DNA from 3 places in the Streptomyces sp. NPDC043812 genome. Region 3 is predicted to be linked to each of the others. Evidence: riboswitches for the same ligand, from Rfam matches in the RefSeq annotation. Region 3 holds a riboswitch; each other region holds the start of a gene.
What was found. A riboswitch is a leader RNA that binds a small molecule or an ion and turns the genes downstream of it on or off. The one in region 3 is predicted to bind cyclic di-AMP.
Positions count from the first base shown of each region.

Region 1: another riboswitch for cyclic di-AMP. It lies ahead of AC067Z_RS20020 (M23 family metallopeptidase); the one in region 3 lies ahead of AC067Z_RS04605 (transglycosylase family protein).
Region 2: another riboswitch for cyclic di-AMP. It lies ahead of AC067Z_RS10825 (C40 family peptidase); the one in region 3 lies ahead of AC067Z_RS04605 (transglycosylase family protein).

Region 1 covers NZ_JBWKCY010000013.1:17,863-22,182, forward strand. Annotated here, with positions in the region: gene AC067Z_RS20010 (ROK family protein) at 1-354, shown strand, start outside; gene AC067Z_RS20015 (SGNH/GDSL hydrolase family protein) at 397-1,188, opposite strand; gene AC067Z_RS20020 (M23 family metallopeptidase) at 1,366-2,316, opposite strand; cyclic di-AMP (ydaO/yuaA leader) riboswitch at 2,319-2,477, opposite strand; gene AC067Z_RS20025 (alpha-galactosidase) at 2,981-4,320, opposite strand, start outside.
Region 2 covers NZ_JBWKCY010000006.1:14,862-19,181, reverse strand. Annotated here, with positions in the region: gene AC067Z_RS10830 (hypothetical protein) at 1-118, shown strand, start outside; gene AC067Z_RS10825 (C40 family peptidase) at 206-1,360, opposite strand; cyclic di-AMP (ydaO/yuaA leader) riboswitch at 1,363-1,524, opposite strand; gene pcrA (DNA helicase PcrA) at 1,788-4,223, shown strand; gene AC067Z_RS10815 (M23 family metallopeptidase) at 4,294-4,320, opposite strand, start outside.
Region 3 covers NZ_JBWKCY010000002.1:426,737-431,056, forward strand. Annotated here, with positions in the region: gene AC067Z_RS04595 (cytochrome P450 family protein) at 1-200, shown strand, start outside; gene AC067Z_RS04600 (transglycosylase family protein) at 342-1,286, shown strand; cyclic di-AMP (ydaO/yuaA leader) riboswitch at 1,557-1,731, shown strand; gene AC067Z_RS04605 (transglycosylase family protein) at 1,735-2,397, shown strand; gene eno (phosphopyruvate hydratase) at 2,670-3,956, shown strand; gene AC067Z_RS04615 (FtsB family cell division protein) at 4,047-4,320, shown strand, end outside.

The DNA of each region.
Region 1 (4,320 bases), on a different contig from region 3:
GCGGTTTCCGGCAGCGATGTGGTGAGGCTGGTGAAGTCCGGCAACCGGGACGCGGTGCGGATGGTGCGCGAGGCGGGCCGCGCGGTCGGCGAGGTGCTGGCCGGCCTGGTGAACTTCTTCAACCCGGAGACCGTGGTGGCGGGTGGCGCTCTGGCAGCCGTGCACGACCAGCTGCTGGCGGGGGTGCGGGAGGCGGTCTACCGCCGCTCGCATCCGCTGGCGACGCAGGCGCTGCGGATCGAGCCGAGCCGTACGGGCGAGAACGCGGCGGCTGTCGGGGCCGGGATCCTCGCCATCGAGCATGCGCTCTCCCCGTCCGAGGTCGACCGGCAGCTCGCCGGTTCCACGGCCTGAGCCCCGGGACGCGGAACGCCCCGGGGCCTGCGGCTCACGGCCTCAGAGCGGCAGGAGGTCCGGGCGCTTGGCCTCCACATGGTCGCCGGAGCTCTCGCCGCGCAGCCGTCGGCCGATCCAGGGCACCAGGTACTCGCGCGCCCAGTTGATGTCGTCGCGGCGTACCTCGAGCGCCCCACGCGGCGGCAGGAACGGCCACGGCTGGTCGGGGTCGGCCGGGATGTCGAGTCCCAGCACCTGGGCGGCCCGCAGCGCGACGCGGGTGTGACCCTCCGGTGACAGATGCAGCCGGTCGGCGTCCCAGGCGCGCCGGTCCTGCACGGACTTCAGCGACCAGAGGTCCAGGACGGGACAGCCGTAGCGGTCGGCGATGGCCCGCACATGGGCGGTGTACGTGGCGATCTTCCCGCGCAGATGGCGCAGGACGGGTACGTCACGGGTGTCGAATCCGGTGGTGACCATGACGGTGCCGACGGCGTCGGTGAGGTCGGCGACGGCCCGCTCGAAGCGCTCCGCCACGTCGTCGGGGTCGGAGCCCGGACGGATGATGTCGTTGCCGCCGGCACAGAACGACACGAGGTCGGGGGCGAGTTGCTTGGCCCTCGGGACCTGCTCCGCCACGATCTGGTCGAGGAGCCGGCCGCGTACGGCGAGGTTGGCGTACCTGAAGGTGTTTTCCGGTGCGAGGTCGTCGAGCAGGACCGCGAAACGGTCCGCCCAGCCGACGAACGTCCCGTCGGGACCGGGGTCTCCTACGCCCTCGGTGAAGCTGTCACCGATCGCTGCGTACGACCCGAATGCGCCGATGTTCTCTGTTCTCGAATCGTCTGCCACAGGAGCACATCTTTCCTTTACGGATGTGACCTACGCGACCGTAAGGAGGGGTTGACGGGAGGTGATCTTTACCACCAGTCGAGTTTCCACCAACCCGGAATACGCGGAATCCCTCGCTCCGCCGCCGGACGGAACGAGGGACGAGCGTCGGCCCGCCCAACGGCGGGCCGTAAGTACTCAGATGGAGACGCCGTGCTGACGCAGGTACGCCATCGGGTCGATGTCCGAGCCGTAGCCCGAGCCGGTACGGATCTCGAAGTGCAGGTGCGGGCCAGTCGAGTTGCCGGTCGAACCGGAGAGCCCGATCTGCTGGCCGCCGCTCACACTCTGCCCGCCGGAGACGGACAGGGAGGAGAGGTGGGCGTACTGCGAGTAGGTGCCGTCCGTGTGCTGGATGACGACCTCGTTGCCGTACGAGCCGCTCCAGCCGGCCGAGACGACGGTGCCGGGGCCGACGGAGTTGACGGTGGTGCCGGTGGCGGCGACGAAGTCGACACCGGTGTGGTAACCGCTGGACCACATGGAGCCGGACTGGTGGTACGGCGTGGAGATGCCCGCGCCGGCGATCGGCACCGTGAAGCCGGCGGCCGACGTCTTGCTCTCGGGCTTCTCCGCGGGCTTCTCGGCAGGAGCCTGGGGAGCGGCGGGCTTCTCGGCAGGCGCCTCGGGAGCGGCGGGCCGGACGGAGTCACGCGAGGACCGGGACTGCGACTCGGTGCGGGGCTCCGGGTCGCTCTTGGCCTTCGACTTCGCACCGATGGTCAGCTCGAGGCCGGGGTGGATCAGCGCCGGGTCGGCACCGATGGCGCGACGGTTGTCGTTGAACAGCTGCTTCCAGCCGCCGCGGACGTCCTGCTCCTCCGCGATCTTCGACAGATAGTCGCCGGGGACGACCGTGTAGGTCTTCGGCGCCTTCTTCGCGGCCTCGACGGCCGGAGCGGCGGCGAAGGAGGCCGGGGCGGCGGTGGCCTTCTCGGGCGCGGCGGCGGGGGCCGGGCCGGTCGCGGCATTGGCGCCGGTGGCGCCGAGCAGCGGCAGTGCGATGGCGGCGCCACCCGTACCGGCGACGACGAAGCCGCGGGTGATGGGGTTGGCCTTGGGACGGCGGTGCTTGCCCTTACCAGGCATGGCGCATTCCTCTCCGGCGCCGGCGAGGTGAGCTGTCGGGTTCGAGCTGGAGATGCCCGTTCGCGCTTGTTGCGCGAATTAACCCCAAGCCGTCCGATTTTTCCGGATACGGCGTACTACCTGGTTCCCCCGCTCCTGCCACACGTGGGTGGGTTCGAAGTCCGGTCGGCGGCAGGATTAGGCGGTCCGTCCGGATTGGTCGTGACCGTAGGCGAGCCGGGCACGCGCAAACAAGCGGCAGATTTCGCCGGGGATTGTCGGCTCGGAATAAAGCAAGGATTCCCCGTCACCCTCCGTGGACAAGGGATCTTCAATTCCCTGCTCCGCAACGGAATTGAGGCACCGAACCCCGGTACGTTCCGTCACGAATATGATCCTGCTCACCTGCCGGATCCCATCTCCCTTGCAGACGGGGCACGTTATATCGAATGACCCAATTCGGACAGAAGCAGCAAATGATTACCTAAGCCCGCACTTATCCATCAAGTGTTGTCGACAACGCCCGACTTCGTCCCCGCCGGACTCCGGGCCCGAGTGACGCGGGTCACTCGCCACCCCCACCCCTCGCCTGTGTCGTTCGCCGTGAAATCCCATCCAACGGCACACCGTGCGCGGGCAGCGAATTCGGCAGCCACCTTTTCCGTGAACGGAATTGAGGCGTCCGTCACGCCTTCCTGAGCCTGATCACGTTTGCATCCAGATCGCCGGTCAGCCCGGTGTGGAGTCCGTGATGGATCAGCACGGCACCTCGGTGGACCTTCCCGCTGTCCAGGCAGAGGTAGGCGGCGCGCGGGTCGATCCCGCGCAGTCTGACGGGCGGCGGCCGCTCGCCGTAGTGCTGAGCCTGAAGTGTCACAAGGACGACGATGTCGTCATCGCGGACATATTGGACAGCGCTGAGCCCGCCGTCCGGATCACGCAGCCGGTACAGCTCGCCGTGCTGCACCACCGGCCTGATCTCCTTGTAGAGCCGGACCCAGCCGCGGGCCTCGGTCAGCTCCGCCTCGCTCCAGTCCGTGAGATCGCCGCCGACACCCAGCACCCCCGCCATGGCACTGACGAAACGGAAGCGCAGACTGCTGCGCCGACCGTTCAGCTGGACATTGGGGCTGTCGGTGACCCAGGCGGCCATGACCCGCGCCGGGTGCAGCTGGCTGAAGCCGTGCTGGATGGCGAGCCGGTCCAGCGGGTCGGTGTTGTCGGAGGTCCACACCTGGTCGGTGCGACTGAGCACGCCCAGGTCGATCCGGCCGCCGCCGCCCGAGCAGGACTCGAAGGCGACACCCGGGTGCGCCGCCCGAAGACGGTCGAGCAGCGCGTACAGGGCATGCACATGCTCGACCCACAACTTCTGCGGGTAGGGCTCCCCCGGCCAGCCCGCATCGGTGAAGCAGCGGTTGAAGTCCCACTTCACATAGTCGACGGGAGCAGCGGAGAGCAGGCCGTCGAGCTGCTCCCACAGATACGCCTGCACATCGCTGCGCGCGAGATTCAGCACCAGCTGATTGCGCAGTTCGGTACGCGTGCGGCCGAGATGGTGCTGCACCCAGTCGGGATGCGCGCGGTAGAGATCGCTGTCGGCGTTGACCATCTCCGGCTCGACCCAGATGCCGAACTGCATACCGAGGGCGTGCACTTCGTCGGCCAGCGGCTTCAGCCCGTGCGGGAAGCGGTCCGGGTTGGGTGTCCAGTCACCGAGCCCCGCCCGGTCGCTCGTCCGGGCCCCGAACCAGGCGTCGTCCACGACGAACAGTTCGACACCCATCGCGGCGGCCCGCACGGCGAGTGCCCGCTGCTGCTCCTCCGAGATGTCGAACCCGGTGGCTTCCCAGGAGTTGTAGAGCACGGGCCGGTCCTGCCGGGCACCCGGGATCACATGCGCCAGCTGCCAGGCGTGCCAGGCGTGGCTCGCGCCGCCGAAGCCGCCCTCGCTCCACAGTCCGGCGAACACGGGCGAGGTGTAGCTCTCGCCGGGAGCGAGCCGCAGCAGCCCGGAGTCGTCGT
Region 2 (4,320 bases), on a different contig from region 3:
GGTGATCCTCGGGCTGGTCTACGTCAAGCGTGACGAGGAACAGGTCGACAAGGCCCTGTTCGGCGCGGTCGGCGGGCTGACCGTGGCCAACATCTTCATCGCGACGCTGTGGACGTGACCAGCCCCGCGGACGCCGCGGCCTGACCGCGTACACACGGATGCCCGGGCGGGTGGACCGCCCGGGCATCCGTGTGTCCGATGCCGGTCAGACCGGGCGGACGCTGCCGTAGATCGGCATGTAGTAGATCGACTCCTCGCGGACGTTCGCGCCCGGCTTCGGTGCGTGGATCATCTTGCCGTCGCCGATGTAGATGCCGACGTGGCTGATGTCGTCGTAGAAGAAGACCAGGTCGCCCGGGAGCAGATCGGCCGTCGCGACGCGCTGGCCGACCTTCACCTGGTCCCAGGTGGTGCGCGGCAGGTCCACGCCGGCCGCCTTCCAGGCCCCCTGGGTCAGTCCGGAGCAGTCGTACGAGCTCGGGCCGGTCGCGCCCCAGACGTACGGCTTGCCGATCTGGGAGCGGGCGAAGGCCAGGACCTTGTCGGCCTTCGCCGCGTAGCTGCCGTCGTCCGTGCCGGTACCGCTGCCCGTGCCCGTCTCCGGAGGTGTCTGCTCGCGCTCCTGGCGCTGCCGTTCGGCCTCCGCCTTCGCACGCGCCTCCGCCTCGGCCTTCGCTTCGGCCTTGCGGCGGGCCTCCTCCTCCTTCTCCCGCTCGATCGCGGCGAGACGGGCCTTCTCCTCGGCCGTCAGCTTCGAGAGCAGGGTCCGGGCCTCTGCCAGCTTCGTCTGGACGCTCTGCTTGCTGATGCGCAGGGCCTTCTGGGAGTCGGTCAGCGACTCCAGCCGCTTCGTCGCCGTGGCACGCTGCTTCGCGGCCGCGGCGCGCTCGGTCTCGTACTCGGTGATCGCGCTCTGCTGCTGGTCCGTCATCCGGTCCATCAGCTGCGTCTGCTCGAAGTACGCCTGAGGGCTGTCCGCGAAGAGCAGGGCGGCGGTCGGGGTGACGGCACCGGTGCGGTACTGCGCGGCGGCGTAGTTCCCCAGGGCACGGCGCGACTCGTTGAGCTTCTCGGTGCGCTTGGCGGCGTCGTCGAGCAGCGTGTCGACCTCGCGGCGCTTCTCCTCGGTGGCCTCTTTCGCCTGGTTGTACTCCTGGGTCGCGGTGCCGGCCTGCCGGTACAGGTCGTCGACCTTCTTCTGCACGTCCTCGACGGAGGGCTTCGGGTCGGTCGGCGCCGCGGTGGCGCTCTGCGTCGACAGCAGAGTGACACCGGCGAGGGCGGCCGTCGTGAACCCGACGGCAGGGGAGGGTTTTACGCTACGGCTGCGGATCCTGCGATGCGACGCCAAGGCCGGCATCTCCTTCTTCCGTGAACCGCCTACCGGGTTAGCTGACGGGTTCGGGCGGAACGGAAGATGCCCTACGGACCGAGTGGAGCGCGGTCCGATTCACCCCAATAGTGCATGTGGGTCCCCGGTTCTGAACTTCCTTACGGAAAGCCCGGATTCGGCGGAGACGGCGCGGATGGCGGGGTTCGCCATGGCGGTACGGGCCGTCTGGTCGAGCACGCTAGCCAACTCGTGCATCTGCTGTGAAGGTTGATGTTCGATATGTCCGATACATTTTCGTGACCTTTTTCGGTGAGCAGGACTTCCGGCCGTACGTGTGGCGCACCGGATCCGCCCGGTCACGGAACGCGTCCGCCTCCGCGTGCGGACGGATGTCCGGGGCCGGATCGGCATACGGCACCGGGTTGTCGGTCCGGCCGCCTAGACTCGATAAGCGATGAGCAGCCTCTTTGACGACAGCTTCCTGGCGGATCTCCAGCCCCGAGCGGAGGAGCACCCGCCCCCGCCCGAGGAGCACGCCCCGGAGCCGATCCCGGACGACCTCTTCCAGGGCGCCTACGACGTGCCCCCGGCCCGCGACGGGTACTACCGCGACGGTCACCCGCGCCCCGCCGTCGACCCTGCGGCCCTGCTCGAGGGGCTGAACGTGGAGCAGCGTGCCGCGGTCGTGCACACGGGCACCCCTCTGCTCATCGTCGCCGGAGCCGGTTCCGGCAAGACCCGTGTGCTCACCCACCGGATCGCGCATCTGCTGGGCACCCGCCATGTGCACCCCGGCCAGATACTGGCGATCACCTTCACCAACAAGGCCGCCGGTGAGATGAAGGAGCGCGTCGAGCAGCTGGTCGGCCCGCGGGCCAACGCGATGTGGGTCATGACGTTCCACAGCGCGTGCGTGCGCATCCTGCGCCGCGAGTCGAAGAAGCTCGGCTTCACCTCGTCGTTCTCGATCTACGACGCCGCCGACTCGAAGCGGCTGATGTCCCTGGTCTGCCGCGACCTGGACCTCGACCCGAAGAAGTTCCCGCCGAAGTCCTTCAGCGCCAAGATCTCGAACCTGAAGAACGAGCTGATCGACGAGGAGACCTTCGCCGACCAGGCGGTGGACGGCTTCGAGAAGACGCTCGCCGAGGCGTACCGGATGTACCAGGGACGGCTGCGCGAGGCCAACGCCCTGGACTTCGACGACATCATCATGACGACCGTCCATCTCCTCCAGGCGTTCCCCGACGTCGCCGAGCACTACCGGCGCCGCTTCCGCCACGTCCTCGTCGACGAGTACCAGGACACCAACCACGCCCAGTACACACTCGTACGCGAGCTGGTGGGCACGGGCTACGAGGACCTGGAGCCCGCCGAGCTGTGCGTGGTCGGCGACGCCGACCAGTCGATCTACGCCTTCCGCGGCGCGACGATCCGCAACATCCTCCAGTTCGAGGAGGACTACCCGGACGCGACGACGATCCTGCTCGAGCAGAACTACCGCTCCACGCAGACGATCCTCTCCGCCGCCAACGCGGTCATCGAGCGCAACGAGTCCCGCCGCCCCAAGAACCTCTGGACCAACGCCGGTGCGGGCGCCCAGATCACCGGCTATGTCGCGGACACCGAGCACGACGAGGCCCAGTTCGTCGCCGACGAGATCGACCGGCTCACCGACGCGGGCGACGCGAAGGCCGGCGACGTCGCCGTCTTCTACCGGACGAACGCCCAGTCCCGTGTCTTCGAAGAGATCTTCATCCGCGTCGGCCTGCCCTACAAGGTCGTCGGCGGAGTGCGCTTCTACGAGCGCAAGGAGGTCAGGGACGTCCTCGCGTATCTGCGCGTCCTGGCCAACCCCGAGGACAACGTCCCGCTGCGCCGCATCCTCAACGTCCCCAAGCGCGGTATCGGTGAACGCGCCGAGGCGATGATCGACGCCCTCGCGCTCCGCGAGAAGATCACCTTCCCGCAGGCGCTGCGCCGCGTCGACGAGGCGTACGGAATGGCGGCCCGCTCGGCGAACGCGGTGAAGCGGTTCAACGTGCTGATGGAGGAACTGCGCACGATCGTCGACTCGGGCGCGGGGCCCGCGGTCGTGCTGGAGGCCGTCCTGGAGCGGACCGGCTATCTTGCCGAACTCCAGGCGTCCACCGACCCGCAGGACGAGACGCGCATCGAGAACCTCCAGGAACTCGCCGCCGTGGCACTCGAGTTCGAGCAGGACCGCGCGGAGGAGGAAGGCGCGGGCACGCTCGCCGAGTTCCTGGAGAAGGTCGCGCTCGTCGCCGACTCCGACCAGATCCCCGACGAGGATCAGGAGGGCACCGGCGTCATCACGCTGATGACCCTGCACACCGCGAAGGGCCTCGAATTCCCCGTCGTCTTCCTGACCGGTATGGAGGACGGCGTCTTCCCGCACATGCGCGCCCTGGGACAGACCAAGGAGCTCGAGGAGGAGCGGCGCCTCGCCTACGTGGGCATCACCCGCGCCCGCGAGCGCCTGTATCTGACCCGGTCGTCGATGCGGAGCGCCTGGGGCCAGCCCTCGTACAACCCGCCGTCGCGTTTCCTGGAGGAGATCCCGGGCGCGCACCTCGACTGGAAGCGCAAGGGACCGATGTCCGCGCCCGCCGGGCCGACGTCGGGCATCACCTCGTCGCTCTCGTCGTCGCGTGCGCGAGGGGGCGCGTCCGGGTTCGCCACGCGGCGGACGAACGACAAGCCCGTGATCGCGCTGTCCGTCGGCGACCGCGTCACACACGACCAGTTCGGTCTCGGCTCCGTGGTGGCGGTGACGGGATCCGGCTCGGACGCGCAGGCGACGATCGACTTCGGCGACGAGAAGCCGAAGCGCCTGCTGCTCCGGTATGCACCGGTCGAAAAGCTCTGACGGACCGGCCTACATGACAGAAACCGCCCGGCCCTCGTGAGAGGGCCGGGCGGTTCGTGTCAGAGTCTGCTCAGGTCGGGTCGATGCCGTGCCCGCG
Region 3 (4,320 bases):
TGGGCTACGGCCACGGCATCCACTACTGCCTCGGCGCGCCGCTCGCCCGGCTCGAAGGACAGACCGCGCTCGCGACCCTGCTCAGGAGAATGCCCGACTTGCGGCTTGCGGGCGATCCAGCCGATTTGCGGTGGCGTGGGGGTCTCATCATGCGCGGATTGCGCACTCTGCCCGTTGAGTTCACACCCGCCAAAATCTGACGGTGGATCAAGTTCGTGACTTTCACGTGATCTCCGCTGCATCGACTTGTGACTCACGTTCGAATGCGGCTACGTTCACCGTCGACTCGGCAGGCGTCAGCAGGCCGCTCAGTCCTCAGTAGTCACGCGAAAGGCATTCTCATGCGCTCCGGGAACGGACGGCACCGCCGACCCCGTCAGGCTCCGGCCATCGTCGTCGCGGCAGGGGTGACCGGCTCGGCCATCGCGATCCCGCTCCTCGGCGCGGGTTCCGCTTCCGCCGCGGACTCCGCCGCCTGGGACCGTGTCGCCGAGTGCGAGACCGGTGGCGCATGGAGCGCCGACTTCGGTAACGGCTACTACGGCGGACTGCAGTTCGCGCAGGAGACCTGGGAGGAATTCGGCGGCACCTCGTACGCGGTGAGCGCCGATCTCGCGAGCCGTTCGCAGCAGATCGCCGTCGCGGAGAAGGTGCTCGAGGCGCAGGGGCCGGAGGCGTGGCCCGGCTGCGCGACGATCGCGGGCCTGACGGACGACGGCGCCGACACCGGCGTGGACCCCGGCATGGAGCCGGGCGACCTGCTGCTGCCCGAGTCCGGCGCGAGCGCCGCACCGTCCGCCGGGGAGGGCGCGGAGGACTCCGCGTCCGGGTCCGACACGTCGCGGCCCTCCGGGTCGGCCGACTCCTCCGGGGACGACGGCTCGCAGCCGAGGGACGCCGACGCGTCGGCATCCCCGGACACATCTGATGAACCGGCTGAATCGGGCACTCCGGACAACAGCGAGGAAACCGCTCCCGCGGACGGCAGCGGCAAGCATCGTGGCGAGGCCGCCAAGGACGAGAGCGAAGCGGGCAATTCGGACGAGGGTCGCGAAAGCGGTCGTCATGCCTCACGGGGTGACGCATCGGTACGCGACGGGGCGGCGGAGGCCGGGGACGGCAGCTACACCGTCCAGCCCGGCGACAACCTGTGGGGCATCGCGGACGAGCGCGAGCTGCCGGGAGGCTGGACCGCCCTCTACGAGGCGAACCAGGAGACCGTCGGGGACGACCCCGACCTCATCGTCCCCGGTCAGAGTCTCGATCTCGGCCTGAATCAGCCGTAGTTCACGCGGTGGTTCGCGGTCGTTTGTCCGTTCTGTTCCAGTGAGACAAGGGTCTCTTTGCGGCAACTAACAGGTTTCAGCCAGCAAATTCGGCCAAGACGGTCACGACCTGCGTAAACGCCCCTGATTGCCGGGGCGGATTGGGCGATTTCTCCCCGATGTTCAGCTTTGAACATCGGGGAGCCGTGTGTTTACGGTCGGAACCGCTCGCCACCGCGGGCACCGTCGACCGTCACGCCGAATCCTGCCGTCGGTCGGGGGGAACACTCGTCGCTCAGTGCGCCGAAGGCAGGAGCGGGGGACCCAAGGTAAGCGCCGGTCCCGGTCGTTGAAGGTGAGCGACCGAGGAACGGCTCGGGGTGAAGCCATGCGCCAGACGCGTGGCCGGGCAACTCACATGGCCCGAACCCGACAGCTCACCTCGTAGGCGTCGGTGAGGAGAAGCTCCATGCTGCGTTCCAGCAAGGCCAAGCACCGCCGCGCGTCAAGGGCCGTCCGTATCGCCACGCTCGCCGGCGTCACCGGTGCCGCCATCGCCGCCCCCATGCTCGCCGCCACCTCCGCCTCCGCCGCCACCACCTCCGAGTGGGACTCGGTCGCGCAGTGCGAGTCCGGCGGCAACTGGTCCATCAACACCGGCAACGGCTACTACGGCGGCCTGCAGTTCTCCGCCTCCACCTGGGCCGCGTACGGCGGCACCGCGTACGCCGCGTCCGCCGACCAGGCCTCCAAGTCCCAGCAGATAGCCGTCGCCGAGAAGGTCCTCGCCGGCCAGGGCAAGGGTGCCTGGCCGAGCTGCGGCGTCGGCCTGTCCAACGCCGCCAACGACGCCGCTCCGGCCCAGCCTGCGCAGCCGAAGCGCGCCGAGGCCCCGACCACGCGCTCCGAGCGCGCCGAGGCCCCGGCCAAGAAGGCCGCCAAGCCCGCCGCCAAGGCCAAGTCCTTCAAGAAGGGCGACGGCGAGTACAAGGTCAAGGCCGGCGACACCCTGAGCAGCATCGCCACGGCCGAGAAGGTCAAGGGCGGCTGGGAGAAGCTGTTCGAGCTGAACAAGAACATCGTCGAGGACGCCGATGTGATCCACCCGGGCCAGCAGCTCCACCTGCGCTGACCCGCCTCCTGTCCGCGCTCCGCAGCGCGGACAGGACCCCCGAGCACCCCGGTCCGGCCCGCGTTCCCCCGTGCGCGCCGGGCCGGGGTTTCGGCGTTCAAGGCGTTACCTACGAGTAGCTTCCGGGTGTTTTGTCCCCCGCGCTCAGTGTTCACGCCCTTTTTCGTCCCACGGGGCGGGCATCGGCCGGCCTTTGCCCCCGAGGCGGTTAGGCTCTTGGCGCAAGGCCAAGCAGACCTCTGCACTTTTCTCGCGTCACATCCCAGAAGGAGATGCTCGTGCCGTCCATCGACGTCGTCGTAGCCCGGGAAATCCTGGACTCCCGAGGCAACCCCACGGTCGAGGTCGAGGTTGGCCTCGACGACGGCAGCACGGGTCGTGCTGCAGTTCCGTCCGGCGCCTCCACCGGTGCGTTCGAGGCCCTCGAGCTCCGCGACGGTGACCAGAACCGCTACCTCGGCAAGGGCGTGGAGAAGGCCGTCCTCGCCGTCATCGAGCAGATCGGCCCGGAGCTCGTCGGCTACGACGCCACCGAGCAGCGCCTGATCGACCAGGCGATGTTCGACCTGGACGCCACGCCCGACAAGTCCTCGCTCGGCGCCAACGCCATCCTCGGCGTCTCCCTCGCCGTCGCGCACGCCGCCTCCGAGGCCTCCGACCTGCCGCTCTTCCGCTACCTCGGCGGCCCGAACGCGCACCTGCTGCCCGTTCCGATGATGAACATCCTGAACGGCGGCTCGCACGCCGACTCCAACGTGGACATCCAGGAGTTCATGATCGCGCCGATCGGCGCGGAGTCCTTCTCCGAGGCCCTGCGCTGGGGCGCCGAGGTCTACCACACCCTCAAGAAGGTGCTGAAGCAGAAGGGCCTGTCCACCGGTCTCGGCGACGAGGGCGGCTTCGCGCCGAACCTCGACTCCAACCGCGCCGCCCTGGACCTCATCCTCGAGGCCATCAAGGAGGCCGGCTACGCCCCCGGCAAGGACATCGCGCTGGCGCTCGACGTCGCCGCGTCCGAGTTCTACAAGGACGGCTCGTACGAGTTCGAGGGCAAGTCCCGCTCGGCCGCCGAGATGACCGAGTACTACGCGGAGCTCGTCGACGCCTACCCGCTGGTCTCCATCGAGGACCCGCTGTTCGAGGACGACTGGGCCGGCTGGCAGACCATCACCGAGAAGCTCGGCACCAAGGTGCAGCTCGTCGGCGACGACCTGTTCGTCACCAACCCCGAGCGTCTGGCCCGCGGCATCGAGGACGGCGCCGCCAACGCCCTGCTCGTCAAGGTCAACCAGATCGGTTCGCTGACCGAGACCCTGGACGCCGTCGAGCTGGCCCAGCGCAACGGCTTCAAGTGCATGATGTCCCACCGCTCCGGTGAGACCGAGGACGTCACCATCGCCGACCTGGCCGTCGCCACCAACTGCGGCCAGATCAAGACCGGTGCCCCGGCCCGCTCCGAGCGCGTCGCCAAGTACAACCAGCTGCTGCGCATCGAGGAGATCCTCGACGACGCGGCGGTGTACGCGGGCCGCTCCGCCTTCCCGCGCTTCAAGGGCTGATCACGGGCTGACGCCCTGTCGTCCCTACGTCCCCGGCCTCGGTCCCGTACCGTGTCCGGGGACGTAGGCGTGTGAAGGGGAGGCGAGACCATGGCGCGCAGGCCGGACGCGGACCGGTTCTCCACCGCGACCCGGCTGCGGCTGCTCGGTGAGCAGACCGCTGCCCGGGTCTACCGCTCCCAGAACCGCCGCCAGGCCCGCCGCTCCCGGCTCACCGGCCGGGCGGCCTTCCTGGCACTGGTCGTCTGCTCCCTGGTCGTCGCCCTCGCCTACCCGATGCGGCAGTACGTCTCCCAGCGCGCGGACATCGCCGAGCAGGAACGCCTCACGCGCGAGGCCCGGGCGCAGGTCGAGCAGCTCCGGG